Regions from separate parts of the Exiguobacterium sp. s191 genome, predicted to be linked through region 2. Evidence: riboswitches for the same ligand, from Rfam matches in the RefSeq annotation. Region 2 holds a riboswitch; each other region holds the start of a gene.

Region 1 (7,964 bases), on a different contig from region 2:
AGATAGAGGTCAAGATAATCTGTTTCGAGACGTTCGAGCGATTCTGCGAATGCTTCCTTCGTCCGACCGGCACGAATATCATCGTTCCAGACTTTTGACGTTAAGAAGAGATCCTCACGTTTCACGCCGCTTTCCTTGATTCCTTTTGCGACACCGCGCTCGTTTTTGTAGACAGCAGCCGTATCGATATGACGATAGCCGACACGTAATGCTTCAGCGACAGCAGCAGGTGCTTCTGTCTCTTCATCTACTTGCCAGACACCGAATCCGATTTGGGGAATCGTAATACCGTTTGAAAGTTTTGCGTATTGCATGTGTTACTCCTCCTCATAAAACGTAGTTTAGATTTGCTCGTTTAGTTTAGCATGAACGAACGAAGACGTCCGTTTCCATGCTCATGGAGGAATGAAATAAGGTAAAATAGAAAAGAATCGTGAGATTTAATCGTGTGTTAAAAGAGGGGGAGAAAAGATGGCTCAAAAGAATAAAAAGCTATCCAAATGTACTTGGCTTAGCATTGGCGCCTTGTTAGTAACGCAGGCAGTGGGTCTGTTTCTTAGTGCGCGAAAGTCAGGACGTAATCCATGGGTGTGGGGAGGCGCTGGACTCGTTCAGTTCCCGCTTCCGGCAATCGCTTACTTAATCTTAGAACGACAAGCGAAGCAGAATAAATAATAAAACAGGTCCAATCGTCGACGCGATTGGACCTGTTTTATGGTTACGAAGAAATTTTTTCTTGCTTCGTCGCTGTCTTCTTCATGCGTGGTAAGCCGAAGAAGATGGCAATTGATCCACAGACGAAGAGGAGGAACGGATAGAACAGATACGGAATCAGTTCCGGTGAAGCCGTTTTCGTCAATTCTGCTGCGATCAAAAGTTGTGCCCCGTACGGAATGATGCCTTGAATACCACAAGAGAAGATATCAAGGATACTCGCCGATTTTTTTCGATCGACTTCATACGTATCGGCGATTTCAGCTGCCAGTGGTCCAGCGACGAGAATCGAAATCGTATTGTTTGCTGTCGCGAGATTCGTTGCACTGACGAGTGCCGCCATACTGAATTCGGCACCACGACGCTGTGAAATCTTGCGTGTCAGCGTCTCTTTTAAGAAGGCGATTCCACCGTTGAACGTAATCAAGCTGACGAGACCACCCATGAGGAGCGTCAAGATGGAGATCTCCGCCATGCCCAACATGCCTTCGGACATCGAGAGGACGAATCCACTTAAGCCGAAGCTACCATCAATCATACCGATGATGCCGGTGAGTAGCGTACCACCAATTAAGACAAGGATGACATTGACGCCGAAGATAGCAAGAACGATGACAGCGAGATATGGAATCAACTTGTAGAATTCAAAGGCTTTTGCTTCGACGACGTCACCAGAACCGGAAACGAATGCGAGCAGGATGACCGTCAAAATAGCAGCCGGTAGGACGATCATGAAGTTCGTCCGGAATTTATCGCGCATGTTCGTTTTTTGGGTTCGGACGGCAGCAATCGTCGTATCCGAGATGAACGACAAGTTATCGCCGAACATCGATCCACCAACGACAGCAGCCGCTGCGATCGCAACGTTGATGCCTGTCGCTTCATGAATACCGAAGGCGATCGGTGCGAGTGCAGCAATCGTTCCGGTAGATGTCCCCATCGCCATCGAGATGAAGGCAGCGATGATGAACAGACCACTCATGAGGAGCGATGGAGGTAGAAACGTCAAAGCGGCATTAACGGTCGCATCGATGGCACCGATTGCTTCTGCCGTTCCAGAAAACGTACCGGCTAGTAAGAAGATGAAGACCATGATCATGATATCGGGATTTCCGGCACCCGTTGCAATTCGTTCGACCGTTTGATTGATGGATCCTTTCGTCGTGATTGCAGCAAAAATCAAAGCGATCAATGCGGCGATAAGGATCGGAAATTTGTAAAAGTCGTCATAGAAGATCCCGGCTCCGATGAAGAGGACCAGGAATACGACGAGAGGAAGCAGTGCCCATTTGTTAGGCGTGATTGTTTCATTCATTGTTGACACCTCGTTTCTCAAAGATACAAAAAAAGACCCCTTCGCAAGAAAGAAGGAGGTCTTTATGAAATAAAGACGCTCTTCTTATCTCTCAAGCTTTCGCTTGCTGGATTTGGCACAGTACGAATCAAATCGTCCGCTGCCGAAACATCATTGGGCCAGTCCCTCCGTTTCTCGCGATAAAAAGAAGTCATTCAATTGTTGTAAAACACGTTTCTTACCGTACCGCATTGAGTAACGCGTGTCAACTGTACTTTACTGAAGTGCTTGTTTTAACGTCTGGACGTTTTCTTCCATCAACTTGAAATACGAGCTATTTTGTTGCGATTTCGTGACCGACTCTAGATTATGAATCGTCACGGATTCAGCTCCGATTTCTTTTTGGATGACACGTGCGACCTTTGGTGAGACCGTCTCTTCGAACGCGACGTATTTCAAATCATGCATCCGTGCTTCTTTTACTAAAGCGGCCAGTTGCTTTTGTGACGGTTCATCGGAAGGAGAAATTCCCGCGATCGGTAGTTGTGTGAAACCATATCGTTCTGCGAGGTAACCATAAGCGGCATGCGTAACGAGAAGTTCTTTTTTCGATCCATCAGCGACGGCTTGTTTAAATTGTTCGTCCAATTCATCAGCTTGCTGATCGAACGCTTTTAAGTTTTTCTCGAATGTTGCTTTGTCTTTTGGTACTTCTTTTGATAAAGCAGTTGTAATCGAGCGTGCCATTGCTTTTGCGTTGACAGGATCGAGCCAGACGTGTGGATCGTATTTTCCATGGTCATGACCCTCTTCTTCATGCGCATGTTCATCCGTTGCATGATCATCGTGCCCTTCTTCTTCGTGGGCATGTTCGTCTTCACTATGCTCCTCTTCTTCATGTGCATGAAGTGTAGCATCCGATTCTAGTAAGTTGACGTCCTTACTCGTCTCGACGAAGCGGACATCCGTGCCTTTTAGACTCTCCTGGATTTTTTTCGAATACGGCTCGAGCGTCGTACCGGTTAAGAGGAACAAGTCGCCCTTAGCAATCTCGGTGAGTTGTTTTGACGTCGGCTCGTAAGAGTGGGGGTCTGCTCCAGGTGGGACGATCATCTTGACGTTGACTTGATCCCCTCCGATTTCGCGGGCAATAGCAGCCGTCGCGAACGTTGATGCATAGACTTCTGTCTGGGTTTTATCTGAAGTCGATGAATCGGTATTCGAACCGCAAGCAGCGAGAACACTTGCACTTGCGAAAGCGACTGTTAAAGCGGGAATGATTTTTTTCATTATATGATACCTCCATTATTAAAACGTAACTATTCCGATTTGGACTTTCTCACTATAGCGGAACGCTGGTGAAGCGTCAAGTACGAATACCGAGACGTTCGACTTCTTTTAAAACGGGGTAGAAGGATAATAAAGTGAAGAAACTGGCACGTCTTTTGGAGGTGATCAAGTGAAACGTGAAACTGCATGGCTAATGGGGGGAGCTGCGTTATTGACGACGGCAGCAGCGGGAGCGAGTATCTGGAACAATTATGGTGCATTGCTTCGATGGACCGAACCCGCCTTGCCACTCACTGAAAAACAACTTGCACCGCGGACGCTCACCTACAAACAGGTGGGAAACCGCATCTTACAGCTCGATCTCTATTATCCACCGGGAGAAGGACCGTTTCCAGTTGCCATCTATGCACACGGTGGTGCATTCGTTCGTGGAGAGCGCGATGACATGTTCTGCTTTAGTCCAATCGTCGACCGTCTGCTTGAACTCGGAGTTGCCGTCTGTAGTATTGAGTATCGTTTGTTCGAAGAGGGCAGTTATTTTCCGGATAACCTCGAAGATGTACGGGATGCGTTATGTTTTTTGAATAAGGAAGCAGAGGGTCTTCGCATTCTAAGAGGACGGATGATGGTATGGGGAGACTCAGCCGGAGCCGCACTCATGCTGACGACGGCACTTGCCCCATCTGCTTTCGTTGGTGAGCGTGATGAGCGCCACATGCCATTGATCAGTGGTGTGATCGCTTTATATCCACCGACGAACTTTTTGTTGTTTAATTTCATTCAGACTTGGATTGCCCACATTAAGTTCTACAAGGGGGGACGAGAAGAATGGCGCAAGCTGATGACGCACGTCTCACCTGTCACACATTTATCGTCGGATGCCCCGCCCATCATGCTCTTGCATGGGAAAAAAGATCCGATTGTTCCGTTTTCTCAAGCCTTGCATTTCGTTGAGAAGGGAGCGGATGTCGGAGCCGATGTTCGTTTGTTTTCCTTCCCAAATGGCACCCACTCACTTGCCAGTTTCGCTCAGACGGAAAATCCGTTAAAGATTGAGCGATTGCTTGAACGAATTGAACGTTTCACCTGTCAGGTGCTACTGTTGGCACCGCGACAACTTCCGAATGGAAAACATGATACAATCAGTCATATTTCTTAAATGAGGGAGACAGAGACATGACTGAAATTTGTTTAGTGCGGCATGGTCAGACGGATTGGAACTTAAACGAACGGATTCAAGGAAGAGAAGATATTCCGTTAAATGCAACAGGAAGAAGACAAGCGGAACTCAGCGCCGCTTATCTATCGAATGAAGAGTGGGATGTCTTGTTAGCAAGTCCCTTGTCGCGTGCCGTTGAGACAGCGGAAATCATCGGTCGTGCTGTTGGTTTAACGATCACAGCGACAGACGAGCGACTTGTCGAACGCGAATTCGGAGCCGCTTCCGGTGAACCGGTCGCAGCGATTTACGAGGCTGTTCAAGCGAACGATACGACACTTGTGCCGGGTCTTGAAACGGAACAAGCCATCCAGGATCGCGTGTTCGATGCGATACAGGAAGCGACACGCATGTATGAAGGGAAACGAATTCTAATCGTCTGTCACTCGCATACGATCAAGGCAGCCTTATCATCGATTGATGCGACGTTCAGTTACCGGACACCTTTGAAAAACGCGTGTGCGAATTATATCCAGCATACGGATCACTATACGATTGACCGAATCAACGTAGCGGATCACATCACGGATGAGGTCGAAAAACCTTAAGAAACGGGTGCGTTCGGATGCTCTGTCAAATATTGCTTGAATGTTTCTTTAGCGATGCTTGTGATATGGGCGCCACGTTTCGAACGACGATCCTTATACTCTTGAACGAGTTCTTCGCCAGCGAATCCATCTTCGACGACTTCGCGTAAAATCGATTCAGATAAATCATTTTTCATCATGACCATCTTACCCGTGAAGACATACGAGACGTTTTCGCTTAAGACAGTCCGTTCGAGAGGCGTGACGATCATCGCGGCAGGGTCATTATCAGGTCGTGAGATCGTGATTTCAATCAAAGCACGTAAATGTTTTGTGAACAATTCATCGACGATCGGCTGATCCGTTGGAGGAACGACGATTTCTGCAACCCACTGTGCCGTCTGTTCGGTACTGACCGTCAATCCGTCCTGAATGGCGACGGGAATCGTCGTATCACGTCCTGACTCATCCATTAAAATGCGTAATGTGCATAACTTAAAGGTTTTCATGAAAAAATGCCCTCCCTTGATCGCTTACGATTTTCCTACAGTATACCGTGAGGAATGTAAGACGGGAAACTTTTCCTGACGAAATTCGTATGAACTATGTTTAAATAAGACTAGATACTACTAAACAGGAGGATCGTTCATTATGCCGCAAGTACTCATTGGAATATTAGGAATCCTGGGTATCGTTCTACTTGCCCACCATATCATCATGTATTGGCATGCTGAACCGACAGACCGCCCGACGCTTGCATATCGCATTGCGCTCCTGATTGCCTGTTTGCTACTCATTAGTGGAAGTGATCATTTAATCAGTATTTTCTACGCGGATTCCTTAGCTGAATTCGGTCAACGCATCACGTATATCGTCTTCATCGGAGGTGCACTTGGCTTCGCATGGTACTTTCGTAAGAAGATGGAACAAGCGCCAACAGAAATGACACCTGTCGGAAACGAAGCAGGATTAACATGAGAAAAAGCGCCGTTCATCCCGATGGAGGAAGAACGGCGCTTTTTGGCGTCTTATTTTAACCCACTTGCCAGTCGAGTATCCCGAATCATGTCGAGTTTGAGCTTCCAGAGACGATCGCTGAATGTGACAGCATAAATCTCTGGTAAACGTAGCCGTTTGTACTCTTCCCACAGACGACCGATCTGTGTTTCGTGGAAGTGGCGACTTTCTTCGATCGTTGGGACCGTATAGACCAGTTCTCCATCTTTGAAGATTGGTTCAAGTAACCGCTCGACCTTGAACTGTTCGATGCGATTTCGGAACGATGGGTCCCGGACGTCGATGAGATCGACAGCTTCAAGTGTCGACGGATCTTCGTCCATCAACGTCACGTAATCGCCTTTGAACTTATCCGTCACCGGATCAATGATGCGATAGACTTCTTTGATGTGAGGTGTCGTCGTCTTGGCTTTTGACGAGGATACTTTGATGACGGGTGCGAGCTCGCCATCTACTTCACGCGCGACCAGTTTATAAACCATCCCAAGAGCCGGTTGTTCGTAAGCTGTGATGCCACGTGTTCCGACGAGGAACGTATTGGCTTGGGCACCTTGGATGCGCAAGTCCTGGATGACGTATTCGTCGAGATCCCCTGATAAGACGATGTCGACTTCCGGGAAGCCAGCTTCGTCAAGCATGTTACGGGCACGTTTTGACAGGTAGGATAAGTCGCCAGAATCGATCCGGATGCCGCGTAGTTTATGCCCTTTAGCTTGGAGTTCCTTCGCAACCGTGATCGCATTCGGAAGACCACTCTTGAGCGTATCGTACGTATCGACGAGTAATGTCGCCTGATCCGGATAATGAGAAGCGAATGTCCGGAATGCCGTCAATTCGTCATCGTGGAATTGAATGTCGGCATGTTCCATCGTTCCACCACACGGAATGCCGAAGTCGCGTCCTGCTGAAGCAAGGCTTGTGACGTCAAAACCAGCCAGGTACGAAGCACGCGTTCCGAAGTAAGCGGCATCGATGCCTTGCGCGCGACGGGCACCAGCTTCGAGGAACTTCGCACGGGGAGCCGATTGACGAATACGTGCGTACTTCGTCGCGATGAGCGATTCGTGGTTCGCGATGTTCAGAATCGCGGTCTGTAAGAGCTTCGCTTCAAAGATGCGTGCCTCGATCCGAATCAGTGGTTCGTTCGGGAAGACGATTTCGCCTTCTTTGACACTTGAGATCGAGCCATTGAACTTGAACTGACGCAGTTCATCCTTGAACTCATCCGGGAAGCCAATCATCTCTTGCAAGTACGTGATATCTTCTTCCGTGAAACGGAGTGTTTGAATATACTCGATGATATTTTCGAGACCCGCAAAGACGACATAGCCTCCTGCGAACGGATTCGAACGGTAGTAAACATCAAAGACGGCACGTTCATTATGACGTCCTTCTTTCCAATAGATATACATCCACCGTGGTAAGTACAGATCGGTATGGAGTGCAAGATTACGTTGTAACATGACGGACAGATCCCTTCTTATTCGCCGACGACTTCTGCGCCGATCGATTGTTTAAAGTGTGTAAGCGCCCACTCGTGACCAGTCGCGTTAAAGCTTGCGACCGCATCGGCATGGACGACGATACGATACCCGAGATTGTAGGCATCGACAGCTGTATGAAGGACACAAATGTCCGTACAGACACCGACGAGGTGGACTTCGCGGATACCGCGTTCACGCAAGCGTAAATCGAGGTCCGTCCCGGCGAACGCACTATAACGCGTCTTGTCGATGACGTGATCGGCGACCCGTGCCATGGCTGCGACTTTCCCGAACAGATCACGTCCATGTGTTCCGCGGATATTATGTGGTGGGAAGAGGACGGTTTCCGGGTGGAATGTATCGCCTTCTTCGTGAATATCGTTGGCGATGACGACGTAGTCTTCCGTTGAAAACTCCTC
Region 2 (7,964 bases):
GCCAAGACCCGGTCGTTCGTCTAAGTGGACCTTTTCACCAAGCGATTCTGCTTCTTCTTGGAACAGACGGTCGAACGTCCGGTTGAAGACGAGGTTATCGACTTCATTTTGGAAGGCGATGACGTCAAGTGTCGCCCCAGTCGCGAGTGCCGCGCCTTGGGCGACGGCTTTGATTTTTTCCGTGACGGCATTCAATCGTTCCCGTGTCGTCGCCCGGATGAAGAAACGTGCTTTTGCGTATTCCGGGATGATGTTCGGCGCATCACCTCCATGCGTGATGATTCCGTGAATCCGGACATCGTCCGGTAATTGCTGACGTAACGCATTGATTCCATTGAAGAGTTGAATGACAGCGTCAAGGGCGTTGATGCCTTCCTCCGGTGACGCCGCTGCGTGTGCCGGACGACCCGTAAAGGCAAAGTCGAGCGGATCGACCGCAAGGGAAGAACCCGTGATCCGTGTTTGTCCCGACGGATGGACCATCAAGGCTGCATCGATCCCTTCCAGCAACTGATGTTTGACGAAACTGCCTTTCGCACTACCGTTCGGTCCACCTTCCTCGGCTGGTGTTCCAAGGACAACGACACTCCCGCCGACTTCATCGAGCACTTTACTGAGCGCGATCGCCGCTGCGACGCTCGTCGTGCCGATGATATTATGACCGCACGCGTGACCAATACCCGGCAACGCATCGTATTCAGCAAGAAAGGCAATCGTTGCGCCTGGTCGATCGCTCGATTTCTTCGCGAAGAACGCGGTATCGTGCCCCGCGACGCCGAGTTCTACTGTAAAACCTTCCGCTGTTAGACGCTCCGCATGGAGCCGCGAAGCAAAGAATTCCTCGTTCCCGATTTCCGGCGTTGCATGAATCCGATGACTTGTCTCAAGATACGATTCCCGTTTTTGTTCGATGTCCTGTTCAATCGTCTCTACCCATGTCGTGCGTACTGGTGTCGTCATACTGTCCACTCTCCTTTTGAAATTATTCGCCGATATCGCTCAGTGGAACGAACGTCGGGATCGTACTGCCTTTATATTCTTTTTTGATGAAGCCCGCGACATCTTTTTGTTGATACAGCGATGCGATTTTTTTCAGTTCTTTTTTGTTCTTGTCTTCCGTCCGTGTCGCGATGATGTTGATGTATGGTTTTGCTGTCTCGTTCTCATGGACGATCGAGTCCTTGATCGGGTTGAAGCCAGCGTCAACGGCAATGCCATTGTTGATGATTGATGCCGCGACGTCCGGTAAGACGCGTGGCGTTTGCCCGGCGACGATCGGAACGATTTTCAGCTTTTTCGGATTCTCGACGATCTTATCGACCGAACCGTTGCCATCGAAGTCGTCCGGTAGCTTGATCAGACCTGCTTCTTGCAGTAACAAGAGGGCACGTCCCATGTTCGTCGCTTCGTTCGGAACGGCGATTTTTCCGCCATTTGGAATGTCTTTGACATCCTTGTATTTATCTGAGTAGATCCCCATCGGTGCGATGACAGTCGTCGCAATCGGCGATAGCTTCAAGTTATGTTCTTTCTTGAAAGCGTTGAAGTAGGAAATCGTCTGGAAAGCATTGGCGTCGATCTCACCCTCAGCCAGTGCCATGTTCGGCTGGACATAATCGGAGAACTTGACGAGCTCGATTTTGATGCCTTCCTTCTCTGCTTTTTTCGCGACATAATCCCAAACTTGTGTGTCGGAACCGCTGACACCGAGCTTGATCGTCTTTTCGTCTTCTCCTGATGCTGCGCACCCGGCAAATAAAATCGTCGTGAGTGTTGCTCCAATTGCTACTGCTTTTTTCATGGCTGAATCGCTCCCTTGATTAATGTCTTCTAATTTTTCGTGCGACGATGTTGCCTGTCGTCTGTAAGCCTTGGACTAAGATGACGAGAATCCCGACCGTGATGATCATGACTTTCGTGTCGAATCGTTGATAACCATAGGTGATCGCTAAGTCACCGAGACCACCGCCTCCAATCGCACCTGCCATCGCTGACGCCCCGATCAAGCCGACCGTCGCGATCGTTAAGTTCAGGATGAGTGAACCGAGTGCTTCCGGCAGAAGGAAGCGGAAAATCGTTTGAAACGGTGTCGCGCCCATCGCTTCTGCTGCTTCAAGAACGCCTTTATCGACTTCGAGTAAAGAACTCTCGATCAGACGCGCCATGTACGGTGCAGCGTAAAAGACGAGCGGGACGATGGCGGCTTCTGTTCCGATCGATGTCTGAACGATCAAGCGCGTCAACGGGATGATCGCGACGAGTAAGATGATGAACGGAATCGAGCGGAAAATATTGACGATACTGTTGAAGAACGTGAACAGCGGGACATTTTCAAGCAATGCTCCTTTTCGCGTGACGACAAGCAGGATCCCGAGTGGTAAGCCGATCAAGGTCGAGAATAAGAGCGAAACGGATACCATCGTCATCGTCTGCAAAAATGCTGTCCAGATATCACTGTAATTAACTAGCATGAGCAAGTACCTCCTCGACCGTCACCTGTGCCTGATCGATGTAGTGTAACGCTCGTTTCACTTCAGCCTGCTCACCAATCAACTCGACGAGTAAGGTGCCGAACGGCGTATCCTGCAACTCCGTGATGCTACCGTGCAAGATGTTGACATCGACGTCAAAGCGTTTTGCGACTTGTGATAAGAGCGGCTGCCCGGTGTGATGTCCGAGGAAATGAATCTTATAGATCGGATTCGCATTCCGCGACTCGATCAACTGGCGAATCGATGCTGGAATCTCGTCGTGCATGACGGAGCGAACGAAGTTTCGTGCCGTCTCGGTCTTCGGATTCGAAAAGACGTCGAAGACCGTTCCTGACTCAATCAACTTTCCAGCTTCGATGACGGCGACGCGGTCGCAAATCTCCCGAATGACGCCCATCTCGTGGGTGATCAAGAGAATCGTGATCCCGTACTCCGCATTGATCCGTTTTAATAACTGGAGAATATGATGGGTCGTTTGGGGATCGAGTGCTGACGTCGCTTCGTCACATAAGAGGACGGAAGGTTGCGTCGCGAGTGCCCGGGCGATACCAACGCGCTGTTTCTGCCCACCGGACAATTGATCCGGATAATGATCTGCCTTGTCCGCGAGATCGACGAATTCGAGTAACTCCGTCACCCGGCGGCGAATTTCGTCTTTCTTGACGCCTGCGAGAACGAGTGGTTTTGCAACGTTCGTAAAGACCGTATTCGCATTCAATAGATTGAAGTGCTGAAAGATCATCCCGATCCGTTGTTTTGCTTGACGCAATTTTTTCGGAGACAGTTGCGTTAAATCTTCCCCATCGACCGTCACCGTTCCTGACGTCGGTCGTTCTAACAGATTGACACAGCGGAGCAGTGAACTTTTTCCGGCACCGCTAAAGCCGATGACACCAAAGATTTCGCCTTTTTCGATCGTCAGGTCGACACCGTCGAGTGCTGCAATCGTCTGATCTTTCGTGACGTACGTTTTCTTGACTTGATGAAATGCGATCATTCCGTTTTCCCCCTTCATTCAACAAAAAAGGTCCCTTCTTGAGAAACAAGAAGAGACCTGGATCCGCACAGTGGCAGAATCCACTCTACTCATCTCTCAGACATCTGTCTGATGGAATTGGCACAGTGCTCATAATGAGTCTGTTGCCGAGGTTTCGTAGGGCCAGTCCCTCCACCTCTCTGGATAAGTATTGCGGTATGAAATTCGTATGTGTGTTGTTGCGTTGTTGCTTATGTCGTAAAACTAATTTTTACATTACGGGTCGAAACTTTAAAAGTCAACCAACTTTGCAAAAATAATCCATTTGGCGCATATCGACGGATGAACAAGTTATGAGTTAGCTTACTCAACGGATCATGATTCGTCAAGAAAGATTTGACAAGTCATTTTTGGTCGTGCTACCATCGTTTCAATGATTATTCCGACAATTCCAATATGATATTTATCAAGAGTGAACGAGAGACCTGGCTCTATGACTTCACGGCAACCTGCAATCTGTAAGGTGCTCCGACCAGCAAAGCGCGGCTTTGGATGATACGGTGAAAAACTCGTGGGCGTCCAAGCAGTGACGTCGACGAGTTTTTTTCATGAATGGAGGAAAAATAGTAATGATGAACTATCCTGTATTGACTGGTGCTGAAGCGTTTTATTTTCAAGGGGGATCGATCGGCATTCTAATCTGTCATGGTTTTAACGCCACACCGCAAAGTGTCCGCGACGTCGGTGAGGCATTCGCTGCTGAAGGTTTTACCGTCTATGCCCCGCGCTTACGTGGACATGGAACGAATGTCCGCGAGTTTGAACAATCGACTGCTCGATGTTGGAAGCAAAGCCTGAAAGACGGCTATGAACGTTTACAAGAAACATGCGATCAAGTCTTCGTCATCGGTCAATCGATGGGTGCGACGCTTGCACTGTCACTCGCCGCTGACGGCATTCCGTTCGCCGGCATTATTACGATCAATGCCGCACTCTCCGTTCCATCCTATGAAGCACTTTCGTTCGAGGACGGTCCAGAGTATTTACCAGAAGGGGCACCGGACATCAAACGGTCTGCTTTCGAAATCATCTATGACCTCGTTCCAAGTCGTTGTGCGTTCGAACTCGTCCGTCTGATGGATGAGACGAAAGGACGCCTCGGATCGATCCTTCTGCCGACATTAATTCTCTACTCGGCGACCGATCACGTCGTCCCGCCGTCGAGCTCGGATTATCTGCATCAGCACATCGGAACGAATGATAAACGAAGCTACTGTTTACTGAACTCGTACCACGTCGCGACCCTCGATCATGATCAGGATTTGATCGTTCGTGAGACGATCCGTTTTATCGAACGCTCAAGCCGGTTCTCACAGGAAACGGGATAATAAAAAAACAGCTATTCACTTAGAAGCGAATAGCTGTTACATCAAAGGACGACCGCGACCGGTTCGTCTTTTTTAATTTTCTTGGTGCTGCACCGATTGGAGCGGCTTCGGTTTTCCAGGCACCTCATGGCAATGGCGGCACCGTGGCTCATATGATTCTGAAGCGCCAACTAGGATGATCGGATCATCGTAGTTCGCTGGTTTTCCATCAATCAACCGTTGTGTCCGGGAAGCCGGATCACCACATGAAAGACAGATGGCTTGTAGCTTCGTTACGAATTCTGCGCGCGCCAGTAATTCCGGCATCTTGCCAAATGGCTCTGCCCGGAAATCTTGATCAAGGCCTGCACAAATGACGCGTTTTCCGTCTTGTGCAAGTGCTTCGATGACTTGTACGATCTCATCATCAAAGAATTGAACTTCATCGATTCCAACGATTTGTGTTTCCTCTGCTACTGCTGCGTAGAGATCACGACTCGTCGCCATCGGAATCGCCACGACGGAGTTGCCGATATGAGAGACGACATGCTCTTCATGGTACCGGTCGTCGATTGCCGGCTTGAATACTTGAACGGGCAGTTTGCCGTACTGCGCCCGTCTGACACGACGAATCAACTCTTCCGATTTCCCGGAAAACATACTGCCACAAATTACTTCGATCCAGCCGTACTGATTTATTACATGCATCATCGTCCGACACCGTCCTCTAAAAATAGTCACTTTAACGAGTATAGCCCGAAACGGTATCGAGAAAAAGGGTTGACTTCCGGAAATCAAAATTCATTTTTTCTTTACCTAGAATTTTTGTCCTTTCATTCCAACCGTCCCCTATTTCCTGTACACTGAAGAAGAAGACTCTCACGAAAGAAGGTGTCCCCGATTCATCATCTCTTACATGACATCCTGCACCAATATGGTGCCCTTGGTCTCTCCGTCCTTCTCGCAGGTGGTATCGTGGGATTGCCGGTTCCTGATGAGACCCTGCTCGTCCTGTCCGGTTTTTGGATGCATCAAGGCAATCTACCACTCGTCGGTACGATTCTCGCCGCTTACGCCGGCAGTTGTATCGGGATGACGATCAGCTATTTACTCGGATTAAAACTCGGTATGCCACTACTACACCGCGTCGGACCGAAAATGCGTATCTCAGAAAAACATATTCTTTCCGCTGAAGCCGGATTTCGTCGTTACGGAAAATCGGTCCTAATCATCGGTTACTACATACCTGGTCTCCGCCAACTCTCTGCCTTTTTTGCAGGTGTCTCGAAAATGCCGTTTCGCGTGTTTGCGAGTTATGCGTATACAGGTGCGTTGATTTGGATCAGCGTGTTCTTAGGCGCCGGCTACTTTGTCGGTCGTCATCTCTCGTTCCACAAAGTCGTGGACTATATCTTGGCACATCCGGAAGTCATGCCGTATTTAATCGGGATTGCCGGTGGAATCGCCTTCTCCTTCGTCTTGAAGACGTATCTCGCGTATCGTTCACAATTCAGTCTATACAAAAACAGCCTGCTTCCATAATGGAGGCAGGCTGTTTTTTTAAGAACCGACAAGTGATTACTTGCGGCCGTATTTTTTGTTGAAGCGATCGACACGACCATCTGCCGCGTTGAACTTTTGACGACCTGTGTAGAATGGGTGCGAGTCTGAAGACACATCCACACGGATGAGTGGGTACTCGTTACCATCTTCCCAAGTGATCGTTTCGTTCGAAGAACGAGTAGAACCGCTTAAGAATTTGTACTCAGTCGTTGAATCCATAAATACTACTTTGTTGTAGTTAGGGTGAATTCCTTGTTTCATGGTTGATTTCTCTCCTTCCGCCCTGGTTCATTTGCTGAGCCAGAGTAAGTTACCTTCCTATACTAAACGATTTTTTTACGCGTCGCAATAGTTATTTTTCCGTCGTCGTTTCCTTCTTGACGGTACGCGGTTTAGCCGGTGCGCGTCGGACCGTCTTCTTCTTTTCTTTCTCGAGTTCAACGAAAAATTCTTCATTATTTTTCGTATCGCGAATCTTACGCAGGAACGTATCGACGAACTCGTTCGACTCATTCATCGTCCGGCGAATCGTCCAAAGCGCATCGAGTTGCTCTTTCGGAAGCAACAGTTCTTCCTTCCGTGTACCGGACTTCCGAATGTCGATCGCTGGGAAGATTCGACGTTCTGATAACTTACGATCGAGATGCAACTCCATGTTACCCGTCCCTTTGAACTCCTCATAGATGACGTCATCCATGCGTGATCCTGTCTCAACGAGTGCTGTCGCAAGAATCGTTAAACTACCACCGTGTTCGATGTTTCGCGCTGCCCCAAAGAACCGTTTTGGCTTATGGAACGCAGCCGGGTCAATTCCCCCTGAGAGCGTCCGACCGCTTTGCGGTACCGTTAAGTTATAGGCCCGTGTTAGACGTGTGATCGAATCCATCAAGATGACGACATCCTTCTTGTGTTCGACGAGTCGCATCGCCCGCTCGAGGACAAGCTCAGAAATCCGGACGTGGTTGTCTGGTGTTTCGTCAAACGTCGAGCTGACAACATCTGCTCCCGGAACCGAGCGCTCAATATCTGTTACTTCCTCAGGTCGCTCATCAATCAAGAGAATGATCAGTTCGACATCCGGATGATTCTCCTGAATCGAGTTTGCGATTTCTTTGAGGAGTGATGTCTTCCCTGCTTTTGGTGGTGCGACGATCAAACCACGTTGACCAAACCCAACCGGTGCGATCATATCCATGACACGCACAGATAGATGGCGTGGTTCTGTCTCAAGTCGCATTAGACGATCCGGATAGATCGGTGTCAGTGCCGGGAAGAATAAACGGTTACGGGCAGTATCCGGTGCTTCACCGTTGACGGCTTCCACGCTAAGTAATCCTTGGAACCGTTCGTTTTCCTTCGGTGGACGGACTTTACCTGTGACGACATCACCATTACGTAGATTAAAGCGCCGGATTTGAGATGCTGCGATATAAATATCTTCAGAGGATTGGGAATAATTGATAGGACGAAGGAAGCCAAAGCCACCATCGTTTTGCATTTGTGGGTTGCCAGGGATGACTTCGAGTACCCCTTCGAGGAAATAAAGACCAGTCGATTCAGCCTGTG
Region 3 (7,964 bases), 190 kb from region 2:
AGACCCGTTTTCCTGCTTGAATGAAGCAGGAAAACGGGCTTGTGTCTCGCCTGAGGAAAGGGCGTGAAAAGACGCGTCATTCTTTTTTTGAGTTAGCCCCATTTTTTCGTCCAGTGGTTCAATTCTGTTCTGCAACAGCATAACGATAGACGCGTGCTTCGTAGGGACGCAAGATATCCGGGCTATCCGGATAGTTTGATACGAGCAATTTTTCATGCGGTAAAATGAGGGCGGTCTGCATCGGTTCATCATGTACGTTGAGGACGATCCGCCAGACTTCTCCCTCTAATTCCCGTTCATAGATATAGAGATACGGATCATGAAGCGCTAAGTCTCGGTACGTGCCGTAAACCATGATCGGATGTTGCTTTCGCATCTGAATCAGCGACTTGTAAAAAGCAAGCACGGACGATGGATCCGCTTCTGCCTGCGCGACATTGATGTCCGTATAATTCGGGTTGACGGCTAACCATGGTTTCCCACTCGTAAAGCCAGCTGCATGTGTACCGTCCCACTGCATCGGTGTGCGGGAGTTATCACGGGCAAGTAACTGCATCGACGAGAGTACGACCTCCGGGTCCTCTCCACCAGCGACGCGCTCCGCGTATCGATTTCGAAAGGCGACGTCTTGATAAAGCGACGGATCCGAGAAACGAATCCCCGTCATTCCGATTTCTTCTCCTTGATACACATATGGAATTCCGGGTAACGTATGCAACATCAAACCGAGTAGTTTTGCGCTCTCGACGCGATACCGTTCACTGCCGAAGCGGGTCACTTGTCGTGTATGATCATGGTTGTTGAGGAACTGTGAATTGACACCTAATGGGTATAAGACGTCGTACCAGCGTTTTTGAATCTCCTTGAATCGTAAGAGATCCATCGCCTCCATGTCATCCGCGATTTCGAAGTGAAATAGCGTCCGGAGTTCTTCTCGGTCCTCACTGACATATAACAGCCCATCTTCTGGACCAACGAACGGAATCTCACCGACTGTAAACAAGTCTTTACCAGCGAGAACATTCGCATGCATCTCCTGCAAAAAGTCATGCACGCCGGGCTGATTTCCAAGGTACGAGAGATCAAACGGATTGGCAACATCCTCAAGCGACGGTTTTTTGATCAAGTTGATGACATCCATCCGGAAACCGTCGATTCCTTGAGCGATCCACCAGTTCATCATATCGTAGATCGCTTGCCTCACAGCTGGGTGCTCCCAGTTTAAGTCGGGCTGTTCTTTGGCGAAGGAATGAAAATAATACTGCCCGCGTTCTTCACTCCACGTCCACGGGCTTGGCGCAAAGTACGAGCGCCAATTGTTCGGAGGCGTCTCTTTCGTGCCATCCTGCCAGATATACCAGTCATCCTTATCGTTAATCCGCTCTCGCGACTGACGGAACCAGTCATGCTGGTCACTCGTATGGTTCACGACTAAATCGAGAATGACCTTTAATCCACGGGCATGAGCGGCCGTGATCAACTCCTGGAGATCTCCCATCGTTCCCGCTTTTTCCATGATCTCGTAATAATCGGCAATATCATAGCCGTTATCGACGTCCGGGGAACGATAACACGGATTCAACCACACGACATCGACACCAAGTGAAGTGATGTAATCAAGCTTTTCGATGACACCTCGCAAATCACCAATCCCATCCCCGTTCGAATCCTTAAAGCTACGCCAGTAGACTTGATAGACGACTGCCTCTTTCCAGTTAGCTCGCTTCATCTTCCCACTCCTCTCCCTACTCTTTATTCCCGCTCCACTTATCTGTACCTGTTTATCCGACAATTTTTTTGAATTTCGAAAAAGTTCTTTTCTTTTGACTGAATATTCGTTATCCTTGACGACAATACCACGAAGGAGGCATTCATCCATGAAACATTTCGCTCCATCCATCGCCATTGATCGGCTTCCTGCTCCTGTCTTCGCTGAACTCGCGAACCGAATCGGTGCTGTAAAAGCTGCCGGACACGATGTCATCACACTTGGTCAAGGAACGCCTGACCAGACGACGCCTGTACATATTCTCGATGCCTTAAAACAAGCCATCGACGAGCCAACGAACCTTCAATATCCACCGTTTCGTGGACATGATTTTCTAAAGCAAGCCGTCGCACGCTTTTATGCGACTGAATTCGGTGTCACAATCGATCCGGCAACGGAAGTCGCGATTCTCCTCGGTAGTAAAGCCGGTATCGTCGCCTTACCGCAGACAATCGTCAACCCTGGAGAAGGTGTCATCGTTCCGGATCCAGGATACCCGGATTACCTGTCTGGCGCAGCACTTGCTGGTGCATTCCCGATCACGCTTCCGTTGCTTGAGAAAAATAACTTCTTACCGGATTACGACTTACTTGATACGACGGACGTCGAGCGTGCCCGGATGTTGTTCCTCAACTACCCGAGTAATCCGACGGGTGCGACCGCGACGGCAGAAGCCTTCGAACAGACAGTCGCTTTCGCCGATGCCCATGATATCTGTGTCGTCCATGACTTAGCATACGGCGGCATCAGTTTCGATGGTCCGACGCGAAGCTTCCTGCAGACGGAAGGGGCAAAAGACGTTGGGATCGAGCTATTCTCACTCTCAAAACGCTTCAACATGTCCGGCTTCCGGATTGCCTTCGCGATCGGAAATCCGTCCGTCATCTCAAGCATCGAAACATACCAAGAACATCTCTACGTCAGTGCCTTCACACCGATTCAGCATGCTGCGACCGTCGCCCTGTCGAGTGACCAGACATGTGTCCGCGAGTTAAGCAGTCTGTACGAAACACGACGCGATGCGTTGTTCGCAAAACTCGATGCGATTGGTTGGAGTGGACCACGACCGGGCGGTTCCTTCTTCGTCTGGCTTCCTGTTCCGGAAGGTTACACGTCCCAAAGCTTCACCGATCACCTGCTTGACGAAGCACACGTCGCCGTGACCCCTGGATCCTTCTTCGGCGAATACGGTGAAGGCTACGTCCGGATCAGCTTGATTGCTGACGTCGAACGTCTAGAAGAAGCCGTCGATCGAATTGGAACGCTCAACCTGTTCCGGACACCTGTTGCGGAATAATTCTGAAAAAACATTTGACAGATGGGAATCATTTCCGTTAAAGTAAATCCCAACAGCATAACTACTTATCGAGAGCGACCGAGGGATTAGGCCCAACGACGTCCGGCAACCACCTGTAAGGAACGGTGCCACATCCTACAGAATGATCTTCATTCTGAGAGATAAGTTACGAAATCTTACACTTTCGTCGCTTTTTTCTGGTTGCTCTGCTACTAGGAAAAAGCGACTTTTTTGTATGAGGAGATGAGCGGATGATTGAATTCAAACACATTACAAAACGGTTCGTTCGAGACCGGACCCCGATTTTTGCATTACGGGATGTCGATTTGACGATCCAAAAAGGAGAAATCTTCGGAATCATCGGTGAGTCCGGTGCCGGTAAAAGTACATTGCTTCGCCTGATCAACGGGCTTGAGCATCCGACACAAGGAACCGTCAAGGTCGACGGTGTCTCGCTCGGCGGGATGTCAAAAGCAGATTTGCGTCAACTTCGCTTGCGGACAGGAATGATCTTTCAGCATTTCCAATTGATCCAGTCGCGCAACGTCGCGGATAACATCGCTTTTGCGCTCAAGGCTGCTGGCGTCAAACGAGCAGATTTCCCGGAGCGAATTCGCGAACTCGTCTCGCTCGTCGGACTTGAAGGATTTGAGACGAACTTCCCGAGTCAATTAAGCGGTGGGCAAAAACAGCGCGTCGGGATTGCCCGGGCACTCGCGAACGATCCGACCGTCTTGTTATGTGACGAAGCGACATCAGCTCTTGACCCCGTTACGACACTACAGATCCTTGAACTGCTGAAGGATTTGAATGAACGACTCGGATTGACGATCGTCCTCATCACGCATGAGATTGATGTCGTCAAACAGATTTGCCATCGCGTCGCGGTCATGTCGCAAGGTGAAGTCGTTGAAGTCGCCTCAACCTATGACCTGTTCAGTCAAGCCAAGCATCCAGTGACGCAACATTACGTCGATACGGCACTACAAATCGAATTGCCGGAACGCATCTTACAGGCAACTCCAGGCAAGATCATCCGCTTGCAGTTCACGGGCGAGAAGACCGGTGAGAGTACGTTATCAGAAGCAATCCGCCGTTACGATATCTCAGTCAGCATCTTGCACGGCAAGGTCGACTACATTCAAGACGTCGCCTTCGGTGTCCTGATTGTCAGCTTGACGGGATCATCCGACCAAATCGCTCCTGCCCTCGACTGGCTCGCGACGGAACTTCATGCACTCGAGGTGATTCAGGATGTGGCTTGATCGTATTCAAACGATGTTACCTGAGCTCTTGAAGGCACTCGGCGAGACGGCGTGGATGGTAGGAATTTCACTTGCCTTTGCATTGGTCGTCGGGATTCCGCTCGGGATTCTCTTGTTCGTCACCGACCGGGGATTATTTTTTCAAAACCTTGCCGTCCGCCGTGTCCTTGACTTCGTCGTCAACATCGTCCGGTCGCTACCGTTCATCATCTTGCTGGTTGCCCTCATTCCGTTAACGAAGTTCTTACTCGACAATACGATTGGTCCGACGGCAGCATCCGTCAGTCTCAGTGTCGCAGCGATTCCGTTTCTCGCGCGACTCGTTGAGACGTCACTGCGCGAAATTCCGCCTGGTCTAATCGAAGCAGCGGAAGCATGTGGGGCGAAACCATTACGGATCATCGTCAGTGTCCTCTTACCGGAAGCACTCCCTGGCATCATTCAGGGCATCACATTAACGACGATCAGCTTGATCGGCTTCTCAGCGATGGCTGGTATCGTCGGCGGTGGAGGTGTTGGTGACCTCGCGATCCGTTTCGGTTATTATCGCTACGATAATCTCATCATGATCGTGACGATCGTCGTGCTCATCGTCATCGTTCAAAGTATTCAAGCACTTGGCAATCAACTGGCGCGAAAAACAGATAAACGCTAATCATACATACAAAGGGAGAGTGGAATCATGAAAAAACGATATGCCTTTTTAGCAACAGCCTTACTCGGTGCAGGAGTCCTCGCGGGATGTGGAGACAGCAGTGCTGACGAAAAAGACAAGACGATCAAGATTGGTGCGACGAGCGGTCCGTATAGCGACATGGTCAAACAAGCGATCCAGCCGCAACTCGAAAAGAAAGGCTATAAAGTCGAAATCGTCGAGTTCAGCGATTACATCCAACCGAACATCGCCCTCGGTAGCGGGAACATCGACGCCAACTTGTTCCAACACTCGATCTATCTCAAGACGTTCTCTAAAGAAAAGAACCTCGGTTTAAAAGGACTCATCACGGTTCCGACAGCACCGATGGGACTATACAGCAAGACAGCGAAGACACTCGACGACGTCAAGACAGGTGCTGAAGTCGCGACACCGAATGATCCGACGAACCAAGCACGGGCACTGAACTTGCTTGCGGAACAAGGCTGGATTGAACTGAAGCCGGACGCTGATCCACTAACCGTTTCAGAGAAAGATATCGTCAAGAATCCGAAGAAACTCGTCATTAAACCACTCGAGGCGGCTCAATTGCCACGCGCCGTCGAAAGTGTCGACATTTCAGCCGTTCCAGGAAACTTCGCACTTGCTGCGAAATTCGACTTACTTGATGCGTTAGCGCTTGAGACGATGGACGAACAATACCGTAACCTCGTCGCTGTCCAAACGAAAGATGCGGACAAGCAAGTCGCAAAAGACTTAAAAGCAGCCGTCGAATCGGACGCTTTCAATACAGTCATCGAAAAATCATTCAAAGGCTTCAGTAAACCTGAATGGGCAAACTGATGTAAAAAACGACCGGAATTCAACGAGATCACCTCTCTTTGAATTCCGGTCATTTTGTGTTAGAACCGATACCACATCAGTTCTTCATCATGATAGGTATCATCGATTTTCAGCGCCCGCGGTTCAATCGCGTATGATTCAAAACCAAGTGATCGATACAACGCTTTAGCAGCTTCATTCGTCCGGACGACCGAGAGATGGACTTGCTCGATCACAGGATGCTGCTTTAATCTACGTAATGCCTCTTCTACGAGTTGTCGTCCGACCTGTTGCTTTCGGGCGCGTGGCGTAACGTACATCGCAAATAGATTCGCTCGATGTCGCATCTTGACTGGCTCGGAGCAGACGATAGTGACGACACCGACGAGTTCATTTTCATGAAACGCACCGAACGTCATCGACTGTTCGCTTTCAAGACGAGTTGCGTACCGTTCGATGGGTCGATCTTTTTCTGCTTCATAATCAGAGCCGAATGCCTCCGGATGGTTTCGTAAGGCTTCTAACCGCAATGCTTTGTAACGAGTTGCATCTTCTGCCGTCAATTGACGTATTTTCAACTGCTCCACCCCCTACCTGTAGTATAGAACGAACTAACTCGTAAAAAAGAGGACGACATCGAGCGATATCGTCCTCCATTCTTCTATTTAAGGTGTTCGGAAATTAATCGTGAAGTACGGTGCGTTGTCTCGGAATGCTACACCGACATCCGCCTGCTTGAAGCTCTTTTGAAGGATGTTATCGCGGTGTCCTTTCGAGTTCATCAAGCCCCAATGCGCCGCAAAGACATTCGGATAGCCCATCGAGAGATTCTCACCGGCTCCCATGAACTTGATACCGCCTTGTTTCATTCGATCGAACGGGTCACGCCCTTGTGGATCCGTATGCGAGAAGAAATTATTCTTCGCCATGTTTTCGCTGTGACCACGTGTAACCGGCTTCAGTGCCGTGTACGGTGCTAATGGATTTAATTTATAGTCGGCTCGTTCCCAGTTCATCAACCGAAGCATCAGTTTCTCATCTGTCGTTCGTAACGCATTCGACGCCGTACCGTAGAAGCCTTTTTTCTTCGCTTCGACGTCTTTTGGAATCGCAAGCGTCGCTTTGACTTTATTGCCGTCATGTTGATCGAAGAAATATGTCACGTAATTGCCTTTCTTCTCATAGACGGCGGCATGATCCAGATTCAACATGTAGTTCGTATTGCCTTTACGATAGGACTTCACTGCGGTCCAACCTTTTTTCTTCAAGGAAGATTCCGTATCCTTATTCAAGACCGCGCCTTGCGTCGTCACCCCGTTCTTGAAACGATACTTCCCATAATCTTTTCCATCCTTCGTCAAGGCGACGAATTCCTCCGTTGATGTCCGTCTGACTTCCCAGTCGTATCCCGGATACTCACTGCTATATCGATCAATCAGCTTGCCGCCGCTTTTCGGGTAATCGGCTTCTGCTTGTTCCATTGGAATGTTTTCGTAGCCGAAAAAGGCTACTGCTGCTACTCCGATGATTAGCCATTTTTTCATGCCCTCGTTTCGCCTCCTTCTATTTCATTACCTTTATTTTAAAAGAAAATCATTCCTTCGAACAGTCATCGGCTCTCATTTGTCTAAATCACATCTTTCGTCCACAAATCCGACATATTTCATGAGAGCGCTACCATTTCAAAAAAGCTTTTGTTTAAACGATTCTTGAAAGTATTTAATACACATACTAAATGATTTTCCCCTTTTATTAAAATGTGTGAACATTCTTTTATTTCATTCTAAACGATTTTTGATTGCTCTCCGATTCTCGACTCGGTATCATTAGAATTCGTAAGCCAAACTTTCAATGCTTTTCCAAATAACATAATGATATGAAGGAGTTGACCTATGGTTTTACTGTATTTCATTTATGAATCCATTGCTTTTTTGCCGATTCAACAATACTTATTTTCCGGCTGGATGATTCTTGTCGCGTTGACCGTATCGTTTAGCTTGGCTAATGCACATGAAGATGTCCGACTCAATCAACGGCTCGGTTTCGAGTTACTTGTTCCTGGATCGGGTATGCTGCTCTCTAAGAAGTTCATTCCTGGTCTTGCTATCATCCTTTTTTTAATCTTGATCCACTTCACGTATATGTTCCGCGCCATCC

Evidence for each region. A riboswitch is a leader RNA that binds a small molecule or an ion and turns the genes downstream of it on or off. The one in region 2 is predicted to bind S-adenosylmethionine.
Region 1: another riboswitch for S-adenosylmethionine. It lies ahead of KNQ09_RS13425 (Na+/H+ antiporter NhaC family protein); the one in region 2 lies ahead of KNQ09_RS11215 (methionine ABC transporter ATP-binding protein).
Region 3: another riboswitch for S-adenosylmethionine. It lies ahead of KNQ09_RS10330 (methionine ABC transporter ATP-binding protein); the one in region 2 lies ahead of KNQ09_RS11215 (methionine ABC transporter ATP-binding protein).

Annotation. Positions count from the first base shown of each region.
Region 1 is NZ_JACSNC010000003.1:10,424-18,387, reverse strand. Features, by position in the region: gene KNQ09_RS13435 (aldo/keto reductase) at 1-314, opposite strand, end outside; gene KNQ09_RS13430 (hypothetical protein) at 472-675, shown strand; gene KNQ09_RS13425 (Na+/H+ antiporter NhaC family protein) at 719-2,029, opposite strand; SAM riboswitch class I at 2,111-2,215, opposite strand; gene KNQ09_RS13420 (metal ABC transporter solute-binding protein, Zn/Mn family) at 2,285-3,298, opposite strand; gene KNQ09_RS13415 (alpha/beta hydrolase) at 3,468-4,457, shown strand; gene KNQ09_RS13410 (histidine phosphatase family protein) at 4,475-5,065, shown strand; gene KNQ09_RS13405 (YwpF family protein) at 5,062-5,553, opposite strand; gene KNQ09_RS13400 (hypothetical protein) at 5,696-6,022, shown strand; gene KNQ09_RS13395 (nicotinate phosphoribosyltransferase) at 6,073-7,524, opposite strand; gene KNQ09_RS13390 (cysteine hydrolase family protein) at 7,542-7,964, opposite strand, start outside.
Region 2 is NZ_JACSNC010000001.1:2,145,436-2,153,399, forward strand. Features, by position in the region: gene KNQ09_RS11200 (M20 family metallopeptidase) at 1-960, opposite strand, end outside; gene KNQ09_RS11205 (MetQ/NlpA family ABC transporter substrate-binding protein) at 983-1,801, opposite strand; gene KNQ09_RS11210 (methionine ABC transporter permease) at 1,821-2,471, opposite strand; gene KNQ09_RS11215 (methionine ABC transporter ATP-binding protein) at 2,461-3,489, opposite strand; SAM riboswitch class I at 3,576-3,679, opposite strand; SAM riboswitch class I at 3,929-4,030, shown strand; gene KNQ09_RS11220 (alpha/beta hydrolase) at 4,098-4,856, shown strand; gene KNQ09_RS11225 (thymidine kinase) at 4,929-5,543, opposite strand; gene KNQ09_RS11230 (DedA family protein) at 5,727-6,377, shown strand; gene KNQ09_RS11235 (type B 50S ribosomal protein L31) at 6,414-6,659, opposite strand; gene rho (transcription termination factor Rho) at 6,751-7,964, opposite strand, start outside.
Region 3 is NZ_JACSNC010000001.1:1,956,430-1,964,393, forward strand. Features, by position in the region: gene KNQ09_RS10320 (glycoside hydrolase family 13 protein) at 119-1,729, opposite strand; gene KNQ09_RS10325 (aminotransferase class I/II-fold pyridoxal phosphate-dependent enzyme) at 1,878-3,065, shown strand; SAM riboswitch class I at 3,128-3,233, shown strand; gene KNQ09_RS10330 (methionine ABC transporter ATP-binding protein) at 3,317-4,330, shown strand; gene KNQ09_RS10335 (methionine ABC transporter permease) at 4,320-4,985, shown strand; gene KNQ09_RS10340 (MetQ/NlpA family ABC transporter substrate-binding protein) at 5,013-5,828, shown strand; gene KNQ09_RS10345 (GNAT family N-acetyltransferase) at 5,888-6,385, opposite strand; gene KNQ09_RS10350 (CAP domain-containing protein) at 6,473-7,351, opposite strand; gene KNQ09_RS10355 (hypothetical protein) at 7,700-7,964, shown strand, end outside.